Regions from separate parts of the Pedococcus sp. P2_A3 genome, predicted to be linked through region 3. Evidence: predicted binding sites of a transcription regulator. Region 3 holds the regulator's gene; each other region holds the start of a gene.
What was found. The regulator LexA, encoded in region 3, represses DNA repair genes until DNA is damaged. The targets are predictions, from matches to a motif close to TCGAACANNTGTTCGA.
Positions count from the first base shown of each region.

Region 1: a site for LexA is predicted at 1,354-1,369, ahead of recA (recombinase RecA). Genes of this name have one in related genera too.
Region 2: a site for LexA is predicted at 1,874-1,889, ahead of AC1DX8_RS10705 (HNH endonuclease signature motif containing protein). Genes of this name have one in related genera too.

Region 1 covers NZ_JBFUCW010000009.1:99,008-104,724, reverse strand. Annotated here, with positions in the region: gene AC1DX8_RS09670 (ABC transporter permease) at 1-26, shown strand, start outside; gene AC1DX8_RS09665 (ABC transporter permease) at 23-862, shown strand; gene AC1DX8_RS09660 (GNAT family N-acetyltransferase) at 859-1,311, shown strand; gene recA (recombinase RecA) at 1,539-2,603, shown strand; gene AC1DX8_RS09650 (regulatory protein RecX) at 2,661-3,308, shown strand; gene AC1DX8_RS09645 (YoaK family protein) at 3,350-4,123, shown strand; gene miaB (tRNA (N6-isopentenyl adenosine(37)-C2)-methylthiotransferase MiaB) at 4,267-5,717, shown strand, end outside.
Region 2 covers NZ_JBFUCW010000011.1:61,813-67,529, reverse strand. Annotated here, with positions in the region: gene AC1DX8_RS10705 (HNH endonuclease signature motif containing protein) at 38-1,798, opposite strand; gene AC1DX8_RS10700 (acetyl-CoA C-acetyltransferase) at 2,100-3,311, shown strand; gene meaB (methylmalonyl Co-A mutase-associated GTPase MeaB) at 3,315-4,277, shown strand; gene AC1DX8_RS10690 (group II truncated hemoglobin) at 4,307-4,777, opposite strand; gene AC1DX8_RS10685 (serine/threonine-protein kinase) at 4,863-5,717, shown strand, end outside.
Region 3 covers NZ_JBFUCW010000005.1:54,853-60,569, forward strand. Annotated here, with positions in the region: gene AC1DX8_RS05620 (class I SAM-dependent methyltransferase) at 1-440, opposite strand, end outside; gene AC1DX8_RS05625 (N-acetyltransferase family protein) at 459-992, shown strand; gene AC1DX8_RS05630 (DUF4259 domain-containing protein) at 1,064-1,477, shown strand; gene lexA (transcriptional repressor LexA) at 1,592-2,317, opposite strand; gene AC1DX8_RS05640 (LysM peptidoglycan-binding domain-containing protein) at 2,635-3,033, shown strand; gene AC1DX8_RS05645 (acyltransferase family protein) at 3,080-5,269, opposite strand; gene AC1DX8_RS05650 (winged helix DNA-binding domain-containing protein) at 5,294-5,717, opposite strand, start outside.

The sequences.
Region 1 (5,717 bases), on a different contig from region 3:
CCTTCGCCAGGAGGCTGGTCCCGTGAGCGCCCAGGCCCCACCGCGCCCGGGCCGCGCGGTCTCCACCAGGCTGGCGGGGCTCGTGCCCATGCCTGCCGGGGCGGGTCTGGCCCGCATGCTCGTCGAGCGCAACATCACCTCGTTCCGCCACGGCTGGATCGCCCTGGTGACCGGGTTCGCCGAGCCGGTCTTCTACCTCTTCTCGCTCGGCATCGGCATCGGTGCGCTGGTGCAGACCGTCACGACCGACTCCGGCGCCGAGGTCTCCTACCCCCAGTTCGTCGCCCCGGCCCTGCTGGCGGCCTCCGCCATGAACGGTGCCGTCTTCGACTCCACCTTCAACGTCTTCTTCAAGCTGCGCCACGCCAAGCTGTATGACGCGGTGCTCGCGACTCCCATGGGTCCGCGTGACATCGCGGTCGGCGAGATCGCCTGGTCGCTGATCCGCGGTGCGCTGTACTCCGCGGCCTTCCTCGTCGTCGCCCTGCTGGCCGGGGCCGTGGGCTCGTGGTGGGCGGTCCTGGCCCTTCCCGCGGCGGTGTTCATCGGGTTCGCGTTCGCCGCCCTGGGGATGTTCGCCACGACCTTCATGACGTCCTGGGTGCACTTCGACTACATCACCCTGGCGATCCAGCCGATGTTCCTGTTCTCCGCGACCTTCTTCCCGCTGTCCACCTACCCCGAGGCGCTGCAGTGGGTGGTGCGCCTGACTCCGCTCTACCACGGGGTCGCGCTGGAGCGCGCGCTGATGCTGGGGGAGGTCGGGTGGGGCGTGCTCGCCCACGTCGGCTACCTCGTGGTGCTCGGCGCGATCGGGGTCGTCGGCACGGCACGGCGACTCGAGAAGCTGCTGCTCTCGTGAGCGGCGCCGACCCCGAGGTGCGGTCGGCGGGCTTCGCCGACCTCGACGGCCTGACCGCCTACCGGCTCTGGGCGCTGCGGTCAGCGGTCTTCGTGGTGGAACAGGATTGTCCCTACCTCGACCTCGACGGCCGTGACCTCGAACCCCTCACGCGTCACCTGTGGGTGGAGCAGGACGGCCAGCCGGTGGCCACCCTGCGGCTCCTCGACGACGGGGAGGCGCTGCGGATCGGTCGGGTCGCCACGGTCGCGTCGGCCCGGGGCCAGGGGCTGGCAGCCCGCCTCGTGCGCGCAGCGCTGGACGTGGCGGGGGAGCGCACGGTGGTGCTCGACGCCCAGTCCCACCTCGTGGACTGGTATGCCGGGTTCGGCTTCGCTCCCAGCGGGCGGGGGTTCCTCGAGGACGGGATCCCGCACACGCCGATGCGTCGAGCGGGCCGGGCGTCCTGACCGGGAGCCGTTCGCGGCGTGTCGCGTGTCGGATGCTGGATTTCGAACAGGTGTTCGGTACCTTCGTCCCCAGGTGGAACCGCCACAGAGCCACCGTCCACAGGTCGTGCGAGCGACTCGGACGGCTGTCGGTGCCGACACCTAGCGTCTGACCCAAGCAGAGCAGCTGCCCGAGGGTCGAAGGCAGGCGCGCCCGACTCGAAATGAAAGAAGGAATGGTGGCCAAGATGTCTGGAGCGAACTCCGCAACCCTGGACCAGAAGTCCAAGTCCCTCGACAGCGTGATGGGGCAGATCGAGAAGTCGTTCGGCAAGGGCGCGGTCATGCGCCTCGGCGACGACGTCCGTCCCCCGATCGACGTGATCCCGACCGGCTCGATCGCGCTCGACGTGGCGCTCGGCATCGGCGGTCTCCCGCGCGGTCGCGTCGTCGAGATCTACGGCCCGGAGTCCTCGGGCAAGACGACGGTGGCGCTCCACGCCGTGGCCAGTGCCCAGCGGGCCGGCGGCATCGCGGCGTTCATCGACGCCGAGCACGCCCTCGACCCCGACTACGCCAAGAAGCTGGGGGTCGACACCGACGCCCTGCTGGTCAGCCAGCCCGACACGGGGGAGCAGGCGCTCGAGATCGCCGACATGCTGATCCGGTCCGGTGCCATCGACATCATCGTGATCGACTCGGTGGCCGCGCTCGTGCCCCGCGCCGAGATCGAGGGCGAGATGGGCGACAGCCACGTGGGTCTGCAGGCCCGCCTGATGTCACAGGCCCTGCGCAAGCTCACCGGCGCCCTCAACACCACCGGCACGACGGCCATCTTCATCAACCAGCTCCGCGAGAAGATCGGCGTCATGTTCGGCTCCCCGGAGACCACCACCGGTGGCAAGGCGCTGAAGTTCTACGCCTCGGTGCGCCTCGACGTGCGGCGGATCGAGACCCTCAAGGACGGCAGCGACCCGGTCGGCAACCGCACCAGGGTCAAGGTCGTCAAGAACAAGGTGGCCCCGCCGTTCAAGCAGGCGGAGTTCGACATCCTCTACGGCCAGGGCATCTCGCGTGAGGGCGGCCTGATCGACATGGGGGTCGAGCAGGGCTTCGTCCGCAAGGCCGGCGCCTGGTACACCTACGAGGGCGACCAGCTCGGACAGGGTAAGGAGAACGCCCGGCAGTTCCTCAAGGACAACCCCGACCTCGGCAACGAGATCGAGAAGAAGATCAAGGAGAAGCTCGGCATCGGCCCGCAGGTCGACAAGCCGGCCGAGGCGGCGGTCCCCGAGGTGCCGGTCGAGTTCTGAGCCACCCCGACTGACCGACTGACATGACCGATCGACGCACATGACGGATCGACGCACATGACGGATCGGCGCAGTGCGGCCAGGGCAGCCTTCGAGGCAGCCCTGGCCGCGACGCGCGAACCCTCGCCACCGTCCACGGGAGAGCCGGCGAGTCGGCGACCCCGGGCGTGGCAGCCGATCCCGGGCGACCCCGAAGCCGACCTGCAGACCCGTGACGGGGAACCGGATGCCTACGACGTGGCCCGCCAGATCGTGTTGCGTCAGCTCGCCCTGTCACCCAAGAGCCGCCAGCAGCTGCGTGACAAGCTGCGGGCTCGCAACTGTCCCGACGACGTGGCCGAGGCCGTGCTCGACCGGATGACCGACGTCGGCCTGGTCGACGACGTGGCGTACGCCGGGATGCTCGTCCGGTCCCAGCAGGCCGGGCGGGGACTGGCCAGACGAGCCCTGGCGCGCGAGCTGCGCACCAAGGGCGTGGACGACGAGACGGCGCAGGCGACCCTCGACCAGATCGACCCGGAGGCCGAGCGTGACCGGGCCGCCCAGCTGGTGGCCAAGAAGCTCCGGTCCATGCACGGGCTCGAGCCTCTGGTGCAGAAGAGGCGACTGGCGGGCCTGCTCGCCCGCAAGGGCTACCCGGCCGAGCTGTCCATGGCCGTCATCCGTGAGGCCATCGCGGCCGCGCCCGAGCACCAGCGCGACTGAGCACCAGCCCGACTGAAACCGGGCAGGCGTACTCTCCGGCTGTGACTGCTCGCGACGTGCCCCCAGCTTCCCTCGGGCGGGGAACGCTGGTCGCGGGCCGGCTGGCCACCCTGACCGGCGCCGAGCGCACCCTGCGCCGCAACCAGTACCTCGCCGCCTTGCTCGCCCTCATCGCGGGAACCCTCAACTCGGTCGGGTTCGTCGCGGTGTCGGTGTACACCTCACACATGACCGGCCTGACGGCGTCCGTCGCGGACCACCTCGTCCTGGGGTCGTTCGCCCTCGTGTGGGTGGGCGTCGAGGCCATCGGAGCCTTTGTGCTCGGGGCGATGACCTGCGCCCTGCTGTTCAACTGGGGGCGACGTCGTGGCCTGCACGGGCGCTACGCGAACGTGCTCGTCGTCGAGGCGCTGCTGATCCTGGCCTTCGGCGCACTGGCCGATCGGCTGGTGTGGGAACACCGTGACCACGTGTTCGTGGCGGTGCTCTGCTTCACGATGGGTCTGCAGAACGCCATCATCACCAAGATCTCAGCGGCCCAGATCCGCACGACCCACGTCACGGGAATGGTGACGGACATCGGGATCGAGCTCGGCAAGCTCGTCTACCGCAGTCGCCGGACAGGCGAGCCGCCGGTGCGAGCCGACCTCGGCAAGCTCGGCATGCTCGCGGGTCTGGTCGGCTTGTTCTTCCTCGGCGGACTGCTCGGCGCAGCCGGCTACCTCGCTGTCGGCTTCCCGGTCCTGATCGCCCCCGCACTCGTGTTGCTCCTCGTGGCGGCGCCTCCGCTCGTCGCCGACCTGCGCACCCGCTGACCGGCCCGGGCGACCGAGCGGCTGCGGCTGGGCGGATGCCCAGCGCGTCAACGCGCCAGCGTGCCAGCGTGCCAGCGTGCCAGCGTGCCAACGTGCCAACGCGGCATACCTCGTCGTGCGGAGCACGTACCCTTGTCCGTGCCATGACTGCCACGCCCACGCACGCCACCGCGCCCCTGAGCGCAGCCAAGACCTACGACGTCCGCACCCACGGGTGCCAGATGAACGTGCACGACTCCGAGCGCCTCGCCGGGCTGCTGGAGACGGCCGGCTACGTCGACGTCAACAGCCTGCCTGCGAGCGCTCGGCCCGAGGCCGCCGATGTCGTGGTCTTCAACACCTGCGCCGTCCGCGAGAACGCCGACAACAAGCTCTACGGCAACCTCGGGCAGCTGCGCCCCGCCAAGACGAAGAACCCCGACATGCAGATCGCGGTCGGGGGCTGCATGGCCCAGAAGGACCGCGCGACCATCGTGCAGAGGGCGCCCTGGGTGGACGTCGTCTTCGGCACCAACAACATCGGCAGCCTGCCGGCCCTGCTCGACCGGGCCCGCCACAACAAGCGCGCGGAGGTCGAGATCCTCGAGAGCCTCGAGGTCTTCCCGAGCACGCTGCCGACCCGACGCGACTCGGCCTACGCCGGGTGGGTGTCGATCTCGGTGGGGTGCAACAACACCTGCACGTTCTGCATCGTCCCCAGCCTGCGCGGCAAGGAGGCCGACCGACGCCCCGGCGACGTGCTCGCGGAGGTCGAGGCGCTGGTCCAGCAGGGCGTCGTCGAGGTGACGTTGCTCGGCCAGAACGTCAACACCTACGGCGTCGAGTTCGGTGACCGGTTGGCCTTCGGCAAGCTGCTGCGGGCCTGTGGCGACATCGAGGGGCTCGAGCGGGTGCGCTTCACGAGCCCCCACCCGGCCGCCTTCACCGACGATGTCATCACCGCGATGGCCGAGACGCCCAACGTCATGCCGAGCCTGCACATGCCGCTCCAGTCGGGCTCGGACCGGGTGCTGAAGGCGATGCGGCGGTCCTACCGCAGCGACAAGTTCCTCGGGATCATCGACCGGGTGCGCGAGCAGATCCCGGACGCCGCGATCACGACCGACATCATCGTCGGCTTCCCGGGCGAGACGGAGGCCGACTTCGAGGAGACCCTGCGAGTGGTCCGTGAGTCGCGGTTCGCGAGCGCGTTCACCTTCCAGTACTCCATCCGCCCCGGCACCCCCGCCGCGACGATGCCCGACCAGCTGCCCAAGGCCGTCGTGCAGGAGCGCTACGAGCGGCTCCTCGCGGCCCAGGAGGAGATCTCCTGGGCCGAGAACCGCAGGGTCGAGGGTCGAGACGTCGAGGTGCTGGTGGCCACCGGCGAAGGCCGCAAGGACACCGCGACGCACCGTCTGTCCGGCCGGGCTCGCGACAACCGGCTGGTGCACTTCGCGGTGCCCGAGGGAGCCGAGCGACCGCGGCCCGGCGACATGGTGACCGTGGGGGTGACCTACGGCGCACCGCACCACCTGGTGGCCGACGCGGCGCTCGAGGGCGGCAGCTACTCGCTCCGCCGCACCTCCGGGGGCGATGCGTGGGCGGCCCTGCA
Region 2 (5,717 bases), on a different contig from region 3:
GCTCAGCGGAGCGGTCGGACGCCAGGCCGCGCTGAGGTCAGGCTGCGAGGGCCAGCAGGCGTTCGAGGTGCTGTTCGAGGGCTGACCAGGAGTTCACTGCCACTGCCGGTTTCCGGGCTGGGTCGAGGTCGGCCCAGTCGGGCGGGGCAGGCGGGGTGTGCGGGCTCTCGGGTGGGTCGTCGGGGAGGCAGTGTTCGGCACCGAGGAGGTCGGCCGGGGTCATGCCGACGGGCAACCCCGGCAGCCACCCACGGCGGAGGTCGTGCCGCCGCTGGGGATCCAGCCCGTCAGTGAGCTGCAGGTCGGCGCGGATCCCGTGGGGTCGAGGCTCCGTGACCCAGCTGCGCCCGTCCGGGGCCCGCCAGGTCACCGTGCCGTTGGTGGAAAGGCTCAGCGTCCACCCGCCGTGGTGCTTGAACCCGTGGTGGGTGCGGCACAGGCAGACGAGGTTGGCGGGGTCGGTGGGGCCGTGCGGGAAGGCGACGACGTGATCCAGATCGGTGTTGCGGGCGGGCACGTTGCACCCGGGGAACCTGCAGCCGCCATCCCTCGACCGGACCCGCCGCCGGACCGAGGCGCTCGGTCTGTAGGTGGTGGGGTCCTGCACGATCGAACCGTCCGGGTCGAGGCGCGCCAGCCGAAGTGCGACGTCGGGGTCGCTGAGCAGCCTCGCCACGACCTCAGGGGCGAGTGCGCCGTGTCGTGGGTCGTCGACGACCCCGGGAATGACCCAGCGGACGGTCTGCCCCTGCGTGCGCTGACGAACCTCGTCCGAGCCTGCTGACGGGTGCGCGCCTGCCGACGGGTGCGCGCCTGCCGACGTGTCCGGGTCGGGCGTCGGGTCAGCGGGTGCCGACGCGTGGCCGGACTGCGACGCGACGAGCACTGCCGTGGCCGGGAGGGCCGGCACCAGCAGCTCGACCACCGTCGACACCTCAGCGCTGGAGAGCACGAGGTCGGTCAGCGCATCCGCCCGCGCGGCGTCGATCGGGGCGCCGGGGTTGGCCCGCGCGTAGTCACCGGCCAGCGCGTCGACCGCCGCGGCCATCCGCCGGCTGGCGTCGGTGGGGACGGTCACGACCCAGCGAGCCATGCCGGGGTTGCCGCGGTCGGGCTGGATGACGACCCGGCGGCCGTCCCTGGCACGGGCGGCGGCCGTCTCCTCGCTGGACGGGTCGAGCTCGCGGGCGATCTTGGTCGCCCGGCTCGCGAGCTCGGCGCGCGACAGCTCACGCACCCGGTCGGACACCACGACGTACTCGCCGGTGACCTCGTCGACCGAGGACTCGAGGACCAGTGCCTCGAAGGCGCCGCGCAGCTCCGCCGGCACCGACAGGCCCGCCTCGACCACCACCTCAGTGCGGCGACGCTCGAGGTCGCCGTCCCAGGCGGCGTCGAACGTCGCACCGAACTCGCAGGCCAGCCATCGCGCCGCGACCAGACGGCGCTGCACCGTGCGCGTCGCGCAGTGCAGGGCGGGGGACAGGGCCGAGGCCACCAGCCCGTGGGTGTCGATCCCGGCGGCTCCCACCGACAGACCCGACTCCTCGAGTCGTCGGAAGTGGTCGTCCTCGACGCGAGCCGCGAGGGTGTCCATGGCGAGCGACTGGCGAGACTCGACGGCGGCCGCCACCCGCTCGCAGGCCACGATGTAGGCCTCTGCCTCGCTCCGGTCAAGCGCCGCGACGTCGGACTTCGAGAGCGCGAACACGGCCGCCGCGAGGACCGTCGGGTCGGCGTCGCGCACGATGGCGGCGGTGAGCGAGCCGGAGCCGAACGAGGGCGTCGCCGACGACACCGCTCTCGTACTTGTCCAACCGCGCACAGCCATCAACCCCCCGGTCATCACGATCCATCGCTACGATCCACTACTTCGAACGTGTGTTCGAAGTCTATTCAGGGCAAACGCGGCCTGTCAACCCGATGGATCCACGAATCCTGAAGTCCGGCAACGGGATTCGTGAGGCGACCGGCTGACGTCCGTGACCACGCGGCATACCCGAGTGTGGTCAGCACCACCCGCCCGGGCGGACCCGCATACCGCCTCGCGCATTAGAGTGAACCCAGGTAATCCCCAATGGCGCTGGAGGCCTCCAACCATGTCTGACCGTCCCGTTTCCGTCATCGTCGCGGGTGCCCGCACCCCCATGGGCCGCCTCCTCGGCTCGCTCAAGGACTTCTCGGGCGCTGACCTCGGGGGCTTCGCCATCAAGGGTGCCCTCGAGAAGGCCGGGGTGAGCCCCGACCAGGTCGACTACGTCATCATGGGCCAGGTGCTCCAGGCCGGTGCGGGCCAGATCCCCGCCCGCCAGGCCGCCGCCAAGGCCGGCATCCCGATGACGGTCCCCGCGCTGACCATCAACAAGGTCTGCCTCTCCGGGATCAACGCCATCGCGATGGCCGACCAGCTGATCCGCGCGGGTGAGTTCGACATCGTGGTCGCCGGGGGTCAGGAGTCGATGACCAACGCTCCACACCTCCTCGAGAAGTCCCGCGAGGGCTTCAAGTACGGCGACGTGACGATGCGCGACCACATGGCCTTCGACGGCCTGTGGGACGCCTTCACCGACCAGGCGATGGGGTTGCTCACCGAGCAGGCCAACACCGGCGACCAGGAGTTCACCCGCGAGCAGCAGGACGAGTTCAGCGCCCGCAGCCACCAGCTCGCCGCGCGCGCCTGGAAGGACGGCCTCTTCGACGACGAGGTCGTCGCGGTCTCCATCCCGCAACGCAAGGGCGACCCGCTCGAGTTCAAGACCGACGAGGGCATCCGCGCCGACACGACCACCGAGACGCTGGGCAAGCTGCGTCCGGCGTTCTCCAAGGACGGCACCATCACGGCCGGCTCGGCCAGCCAGATCAGCGACGGCGCGGCTGCCGTCGTGGTCATGAGCAAGACGAAGGCCGAGGAGCTGGGGCTCACCTGGATCGCGGAGATCGGCGCACATGGCGTCGTCGCCGGCCCCGACTCCACCCTCCAGCAGCAGCCCGCCCGCGCCATCGCCAAGGCCTGTGAGCGCGAGGGCATCACCCCCGCCGACCTCGACCTCGTCGAGATCAACGAGGCGTTCGCGGCCGTGGGCCTGGCCTCCGCGAAGGAGCTCGGCATCGACGTCGACAAGGTGAACGTCAACGGTGGGGCCATTGCCCTCGGCCACCCGATCGGCATGTCCGGCGCGCGGATCGCCCTCCACCTCGCCCTCGAGCTCGGGCGTCGTGGCGGCGGGGTCGGCGCCGCTGCCCTCTGTGGCGGTGGCGGCCAGGGTGACGCGCTGATCGTGCGCGTCCCGAGCACCTCCGACAGCGTCTGACGTTTGGCTCCCCGCACCGTCGACGTCCCTGCCCTGGTCGAGTCGGCCAGGGCAGGGTCGCCCCGCGCCGTCGCGCGGTTGATCTCCCTCGTCGAGGACCGCCACCCTGCCCTCCGCGAGGTGATGGCGGCACTCGCGCCGCACACCGGGCAGGCGCACATCATCGGGATCACCGGCAGTCCCGGCGTCGGCAAGTCGACGTCCACCAACGCCCTCGTCGGCGCATTTCGCAAGCAGGGCAAGCGAATCGGCATCCTCGCCGTCGACCCGTCATCGCCGTTCTCGGGTGGTGCGCTGCTCGGTGACCGGGTGCGGATGCAGGACCACGCGCTCGACCCCGACGTCTACATCCGTTCGATGGCCAGCCGTGGACACCTCGGCGGCCTGTCGTGGACGACCCCCCAGGCGCTGCGCGTGCTCGACGCCGCCGGGTGCGAGGTGATCCTCGTCGAGACCGTGGGCGTCGGGCAGTCGGAGGTCGAGATCGCCGGGCTGGCCGACACGACCATCGTCCTGCTGGCACCGGGCATGGGTGACGGCATCCAGGCCGCCAAGGCGGGCATCCTCGAGATCGGCGACATCTTCGTCGTCAACAAGGCCGACCGCGACGGCGCCGACGCCACGGTGCGCGACATCCGCCACATGATCTCGCTCGGCGACCGCACCGAGCCCGGCCTCTGGCGTCCCCCGGTCATCAAGACCGTCGCCCAGCAGGGGCAGGGCATCGACGAGGTCATCGAGGCGATCGAGAAGCACACGTCGTGGATGGAGGAGTCCGGCACCCTGCGCGATCGACGAGTCCGCCGGGCCGGCGACGAGATCGAGTCGATCGCCCTCCAGGCGCTGCGCGCCAAGATGGGCGACCTGCGCCACGGCAACGGTGTCGACGAGCTTGCCGCCGCCGTCGTGGACGGCACGACCGACCCGTATGCCGCGGCCGACCAGGTCGTCGACGCCCTCGCCTGAGCGCCCCGCACCTCGCGTCCGCGCCGAGGTCAGTCGCGACCGGAGGTGACCAGACCCTCCCAGTCCCAGCGCGGCATACCCAGGCCGGTCGGCACGGTGGAGTCCTCGTCGTGGAACTCGTTGACGTCGGCGACCGCCCACTCCATGTAGGCCCGCAGGGCCGCCCGGAACTCGGGATCGGGAGGCAGGCCCACGTCGTCCGCGGCCGCCACGAAGCAGTCGACGAACCGGGGGCCGAGCTCGAGCATGCCGGGACCGTTGCCGGCATGCATCCGCAGCATCGACGAGTGGTCGCTCAGCTGCTCGGAGTAACGCGGCGGCCCACCCAGCACCTCGGCCCAGTAGGCGGCCAGGCGCTCGACGTGCTTCGGGTTGAGGTCTTCCTTGGTGAACGGGTGGTTCAGCATCGGATCGGCGACGCACCGCTCGTGGTGGGCGCGCGCGAGGGCGAGGAGCGCCTCGTCGCCCCCGGCGAACTCGTACAGGCTCGGCCGCACCATGGCAGCCTGTCACGGGTCTGCCGTGGAGTGTCAAGGACGTGCCGCGGCCAATAGGGTGAACCCGGACCCGATCGAAAGGACCCCAGTGCAGCCCCAGGTCATCGCCGGACGCTACGAGGTGGTCCGTCCCATCGGCAGCGGTGGGATGGGCACGGTGTGGCTGTGCCTCGACAGGGTGCTCGGTCGAGAGGTCGCGGTGAAGCAGATCGGCGCCCTGCCGGGCGAGCCGGCAGCTGCTGCACGGGCGATGCGGGAGGCGCGGATCGCCGCGTCGCTCAACGACCCGCACGCCGTCGGGGTGTTCGACGTGGTCGACGAGAACGACTCGCACTGGCTGGTGATGGAGTACGTCGAGGGCCAGAGCCTCGCCGAGCTGATCCGTGAGGTCGGGGCCCTGCCCCCCACCCGGGTCGCGGAGATCGGGTCGGCCGTCGCGAGCGCGCTCGCCCGCGCCCACGCGAGCGGCATCGTCCACCGCGACATCAAGCCGGGGAACATCCTCATGGACCTCGGGGGCACCCCCAAGATCAGCGACTTCGGCATCGCCCGCGCGCACGCCGACGACCAGCTGACGCAGACCGGGTTCATGACCGGCACCCCCGGCTACCTCTCGCCCGAGCTGGCTCGCGGCGGCGACCCGACCCCGGCCTCCGACGTCTGGGCTCTCGGGGCCACCCTCTACTACGCCGTCGAGGGCCAACCGCCCTACGAGGCGCAGGCGAACCCGCTCGCCACGCTCCAGGCGATCGCCCGCGGCGACGCCCGACCGGTGGAGCGGGCCGGAGCCATGGGTGGCGCGATCGCGGCGATGATGGACCAGGACCCCGGGCGGCGGTGGGACATGGCCACGGCGTCCGAGCGGCTCGACCGCATCGCCCACGGCGACGTCACGATGGCGCTGCCCGCGGGGGCGGCCCTCGGAGGGGCAGGGGCTGCCGCC
Region 3 (5,717 bases):
CGGGTCCGCGAGATGACGTCGGACGGCAGGTGCAGGTAGGACACCAGCACCAGGTCGTAGAGCACGTGCGGTGCCGGGTGCCACGACCGGGCATCGGCGACGACCCAGTCGACCCGCAGGCCGCGGCGGGTCGACTCCTTCTCGCCCTTGGCGAGCCCGACCGACGAGAAGTCGACGGCCGTCACCCGCCAGCCCAGCGCGGCGAGCCACACGGCGTGGCGCCCCTCACCGGCCCCGAGGTCGAGGGCCCGACCCGGTGACCAGTCGCCCACGATCCGCTCCACCTCGGCATTCGGGGTCGCGCTCCAGACGTGCTCGTGCGCGGCATACCGCTCGTCCCAGAGGGCCTGGCGGTCCGTGGGGGTGCCGCGGTCCGGGTCCGGCAGGTCGGGCCGATCGGTCGATCCGTGCCGGTCGGAGTGCTGGTGGCCGTCGCTCATCCCCCTAGCATCGCCGATATGAGCAGCCCCGTCCCTGCCGAGCACCCCCCAACCGTCGTGCGCGACGCGGTATCGGCCGATCTGCCGGCGATGGCCGCCATCTACGACGAGCAGGTGCGCACCTCGCTGGCGACCTTCGACACCGAGCCGCGCGGCGCGGCATACCTCGGCGAGAAGCTCGCGGCCGTCGGCGACGGCAACATCGTGCTGGTCGCCTGCACGGCGGAGGGCGAGCTGCTCGGCTACGCCTTCTCCGGCCCGTTCCGCCCGCGGCCCGCCTACGCGGGCTCCAAGGAGGTGTCGGTCTACCTCGCGGAGTCGGCGCGTGGTCGCGGGCTCGCCCGCCCCCTGTATGCCGCGCTGCTGGCCCGGCTCGACGCCGCACCCGGGGTGCACACCCAGGTGGCGGTGATCGCGTTGCCGAACGACGCGAGCGTGGCCCTGCACGTGGCGTGCGGGTTCGAACGCGTGGGGATCCTGCGAGAGGTGGGGCACAAGTTCGGTCGTTACGTCGATACGGCGTGGTACCAACGGATGAGCCCGCCGCATTAGGGCTGGCGTGTCGCGCCGCCTCTTGGCACCCTCGGAACTGCACCCCTGTCGCAGGCTGTGGAGGTTCGGAGATGGGCGCCATCGGAGCTGGGCCGTTCGAGAACGACGACGCGCTGGACTTCCTCGACGAGCTCGAGGAAGCGGAGCAGGAGGCGCGACGCACCAAGGTCGAGAAGGCGCTCGTGCGGGTGGTGCGCGCGTCGGGGTACATCGAGGCACCGACCATGTCGGAGGCGGTTGCGGCCGCCGCCGTGGTGGCCGCCTGTGACGACTTCGAGTCCGTGGTCGGGGAGCGGAACGTGCCGCGCTGGCTCGACGAGGACCCCATCGAGGTCGACGAGCGCCTCGAGGAGCTGGCGACCCAGGCCTTGCACCGCGCGCTGAAGTCCGACGACAACGAGCTGTGGGAGCTCTGGGCCGACGGGGATGGCGGGGAGCGGTTCGCCACCAAGGTCACCCACCTGCTCGACGCCCTGGGTGACTGAGCCGACCTGATCCGACCCGGCGCCCCATGCCGGACACGCGCCGGACACGCGTGTGCCGCGGCACGCCCGAGGCGCGCCGCGGCACACGGTGCAGCCGGCACCTGAGGGTCGAGGTCAGATGCGGCGCAACACCGCGGTGACCTTGCCGAGGATGGTGGCGTGGTCTCCGTCGATGGGGTCGAACGCGGCGTTGTGCGGCATCAGCCACACCTTGCCGTCCTTGCGCTTGAAGGTCTTCACGGTGGCCTCGTTGTCGAGCATCGCAGCGACGATGTCACCGTTGTCCGCGCTGGGCTGCTGCCGCACGACGACCCAGTCGCCGTCGCAGATCGCGGCCTCGATCATCGAGTCACCGACGACCTGCAGGAGGAAGAGCTGGCCCTCGCCGACGATCTGGCGGGGGAGCGGGAACACGTCCTCGACGGTCTCCTCGGCCAGGATCGGCACGCCCGCCGCGATGCGACCGAGCACTGGCACGTAGGAGGCCTCCGGCCGCTGGTCGTTGACGCCGGTCTCGTCGTAGGTGGCGGTCTCGTCCTCGACGCTCGCGCCGCCGCGGTAGCCCCGCATGTCGGCGGGGGAGTCGGGAGAGACGACCTCGATGGCCCGCGGCCGGTTGGGGTCACGGCGCAGGAAGCCCTTGCGCTCCAGGGTGGACAGCTGGTGGGCGACGGAGCTGGGGGAGGTGAGCCCCACGGCCTCGCCGATCTCCCGCAGGCTCGGGGGGTAGCCGCGCCGGTCCACCGAGTTGCGGATCACCTCGAGCACCCGCCGCTGCCGGACGGTGAGCCCGTCACCGCGATCGCGGTCGGGCAGTTCCTTGACGTTGTCGTCGCTCATGCCGCTTCCTCACTTGAGCAGGTACAGGGACGGGTGCAGGTGCCGGTGGTGCAGGTGTTGGTGCAGGTCAGGTGCCGTGTGGCGCACGGTCCAGAGGGTGTGACGGGTGCGTTGTCAGTGGCCTCTGATGTGCTTGGGGCATGAACACAGCGTATGGCCTTCGAACGTCTGTGCCAAACATGTGTTCGACGCGTGTCTTGATCCGTTCGAACATGCGTGCTAGAAATCACCTAGGCAGTTGTTCGCACACCCGTTCGACCAACTCGACAGACCACGCGGTTCACGCCGCGCCACTGAACGCCACGATGGAGGACCAGATGAGTGCAGCAGTCGCTTGGGACGTCGCCCCCGCTCCGGTGCGGGTTCCCGTTCGCCCGGCTCGACCGCAGCTGGTCTCGGTCCCCACCGGGGCAGCCGTGGCCGCGCTGCCGACCCGCCCGCTGCGCATCACCCGCACCGGCCGGCTGGCCCTCACCCTCACCGTCGTCGTGGCTGCGGTCGCCCTGGCGGTCGCCCTCTTCTCCGGAGGCGCGTCCGCCACCGTGATCGACCACTCGACCACGGTCCGGTCCGGCCAGACCCTCTCCGAGATCGCGACCCAGCAGCTCCCGCAGCTGTCGATGGCCGAGGCCGTCGCCCAGATCCAGATCGCCAACGACCTGACCGGCAGCGACATCCACGCAGGTCAGACCCTGCTGATCCCCGCGGTGGGGTGACGTCCGCCCAGCGAGTGAGGGTCGGTCCCTCCGTGGGATCCGGTAACTACTTGGGCACCGTGCCGAGCTGGCGCTCGACATAGGGCGCGAGCAGGGTGGCGTACTCGATGCTCAGGTGCGACATGTCGCGGTAGACGATGACGTTGCCGATCCGGCCAAAGCAGTTTTTGGCGTCGCAGAACTGTGGCGTCAGGTCGATCACGGTGACCTTCGGGTTGGCCAAGGACCGTGCCGTCGAGAACTCGAGGTCCTCAGGGAGCGCATCTGCCCGGGGTACTTCGCAGTCGCTCGCGCCGTCACGTGACTGCGCGATGCAGGTGGGGATGTTGCGCCCTCCCGTCGACGGGACGTCGCGGATCACGTGGATCCGCTTCCCGGCGTCGATGAACTGCTTCCAGACCGCCTTGTAACCATCAGGGCCGGGGTCACCCAGGTTGCCGCCCGGAGCGTTCGTCCATGCGTAGTCGCTGCTGAACGAGGTCACGAAGACGTCGGTGATCTGGCGGTTGGCCAACACCTCTCGGGTGGCTGCCCGGTTGAATTCCTCGCAGGCCAGCTGACGGTCGTCCGCCGTTTCCTTGGCGAGCACCCGTCGGGCCGTGGTCGCGGGGCAGGACCCCTTCGTCGCCGCGATGACGTCCCACCCCAGTTGCTTGCCCAGCGCGTCCATCAGCGGGGTGAGCGCGCCGGCATGGGAGTCGCCGAGCAGCGCCACCGTGCGCTGCGGATTCTTCTGTTCGCCGAGGTGGCAGGTCTTGAGCGCCGAGGCGGCCAGCGTTTGCTGGCAGCGGGCGAAGATGTCGTTCTTGAGCTGTTGCGCCACCACCTCCGGCGGCACCACGAGGTCGCCGTCACCCGCGACGCTGCGACACCCGTTCGCAGGGTCCAGCGCCGCCGGCCCGAGGCACGTGGCCCCTGCAGCGAGCTGGGCGTCCGCGGCCGCGGCCGCCGTGGCCTCGCGGTGCTGCAGCTCGGCATTGATGCCAACGGTGGACGTGACCAGGACGAGCATGCCGGCAGCGGCGAAGGCGAAGGCCCGCCAGGGTGCCGCGGCGAGCAGGGGCCGCGTGCGCAGCGGGTCCTCGACGAAGGTCTTGCTGAGCCACGCCAGGACGACCGTGACCGCGAGGAGCGCGAGCTTCTCGTGCCAGTTCAGGCGGTGGCCGGTGGCGTAGGGGGTCAGGACGATCAACGGCCAGTGGATCAGGTAGATCGAGTAGGAGATGTCACCGATGAAGCGTGCGGGTCGCAGCGAGAGCCACCAGCCGGCCGTGCTGGCGGCCCCGCGTCCGGCGAGGATGATCGCGACCGTGCCCAGCACCGGCACGAGGGCGATCCACCCCGGGAAGGCGCTGCGTTCGGTGTAGGCGAACCCCGACGCCACGACGGCGACGACTCCGAGCCACCCGAGCACCTGCGCCTTGCGTCCCGTGATGGCCATCGTGACCAGTCCCGTGATCGCGCCCGCGGCGAACTCCCAGGTGCGGGTGAAGGTGCTCATGTAGGCAAATGGCTGGTCCTGCGCAGTGCTGATCGTCGACCACACGAGCGAGCCTGCCGCCAGCACGGCGAGCCCACCCATGAGGATGCGTCGCTGCTGGTCCGAGGTCGCCGGGGCGCCAGCCGCGCTGCGCCGCCGCACCCACCGCTGCAACGCGAGCAGGCCGACGATGAGCAGCGGCCAGACCGCGTAGAACTGCTCCTCGACCGACAGCGACCAGTAGTGCTGGGCCACGGTCGGGACGTTGTCGAGGGCCATGTAGTCGACCGAGTCGAACGCCAGGGCCCAGTTCTGGACGTAGAGGGCGCTGGCCCCCAGCTGCCGCGCGGAGGGCTGCCACACGGTGGCCGGGGCCCACAGCAGCACGCCGACGGCAGACAGGGCGAGCACGAGCAGCGACGCGGGCAGCAGTCGCCGGATGCGTCGGGCCCAGAAGCGGGTGACCCGCAGGGTGCCGGTCTGCGCGATCTCGCGGTAGATGTGGGAGGTGATGAGGTAGCCGGAGATCACGAAGAACACGTCGACGCCGACGTACCCGCCGCTCAGGCGCAGCGGCCACAGGTGGAAGAGCACTACGAGGCCGACGGCGACAGCACGCAGTCCTTGGATCTCGGGCCGGTAGGCGTCACTCCTGCCCGCGCTGGGAGCAGGCGGGGTGGGTGCTGCGGAGGGCTGGGTCCGGGGGAGGTACTGGGTGGCGCTCGACGACGAAGAGGGCGGCTGGCTCGTGCTCATGTGGGCCACGACTTTAGCAGCGGGTCACCGCTCGGCCCGCCTCGCGCGCCGTGCCGGGTGACCCATCTCACCGGCCCACAGATGGGGCGTTCCCTCGTTCTCGACGTAGGACAGGTCGCGTCCCAGGAAGCCGGCGAGCCGTTGCGCGGCGGCCCGCACCTGCGCTCGCCCCTGCGTCGTGACGCCGGGGGCGAGTCGCGTCTCCACCTCGACCACCTCGGATCGCACCGTCCGCTTCCAGAGCCCGACGTTCTCGGCGTCGAGCACGACCCAGGCCCAGAACGGGTCGGTGTGCGCGGCATACGGGTGGTGGGGCGCGGACGGGAACCTCACCTGCGGATAGCTGAGCACCACCTCGTCATAGGTGGGGAAGAGGTATGCCGCCGGGGCGGCTGGGCTGCGCCGACGCACCTGCGCCGGGTCGAACCAGTGCGGGAGGCCGTCGACC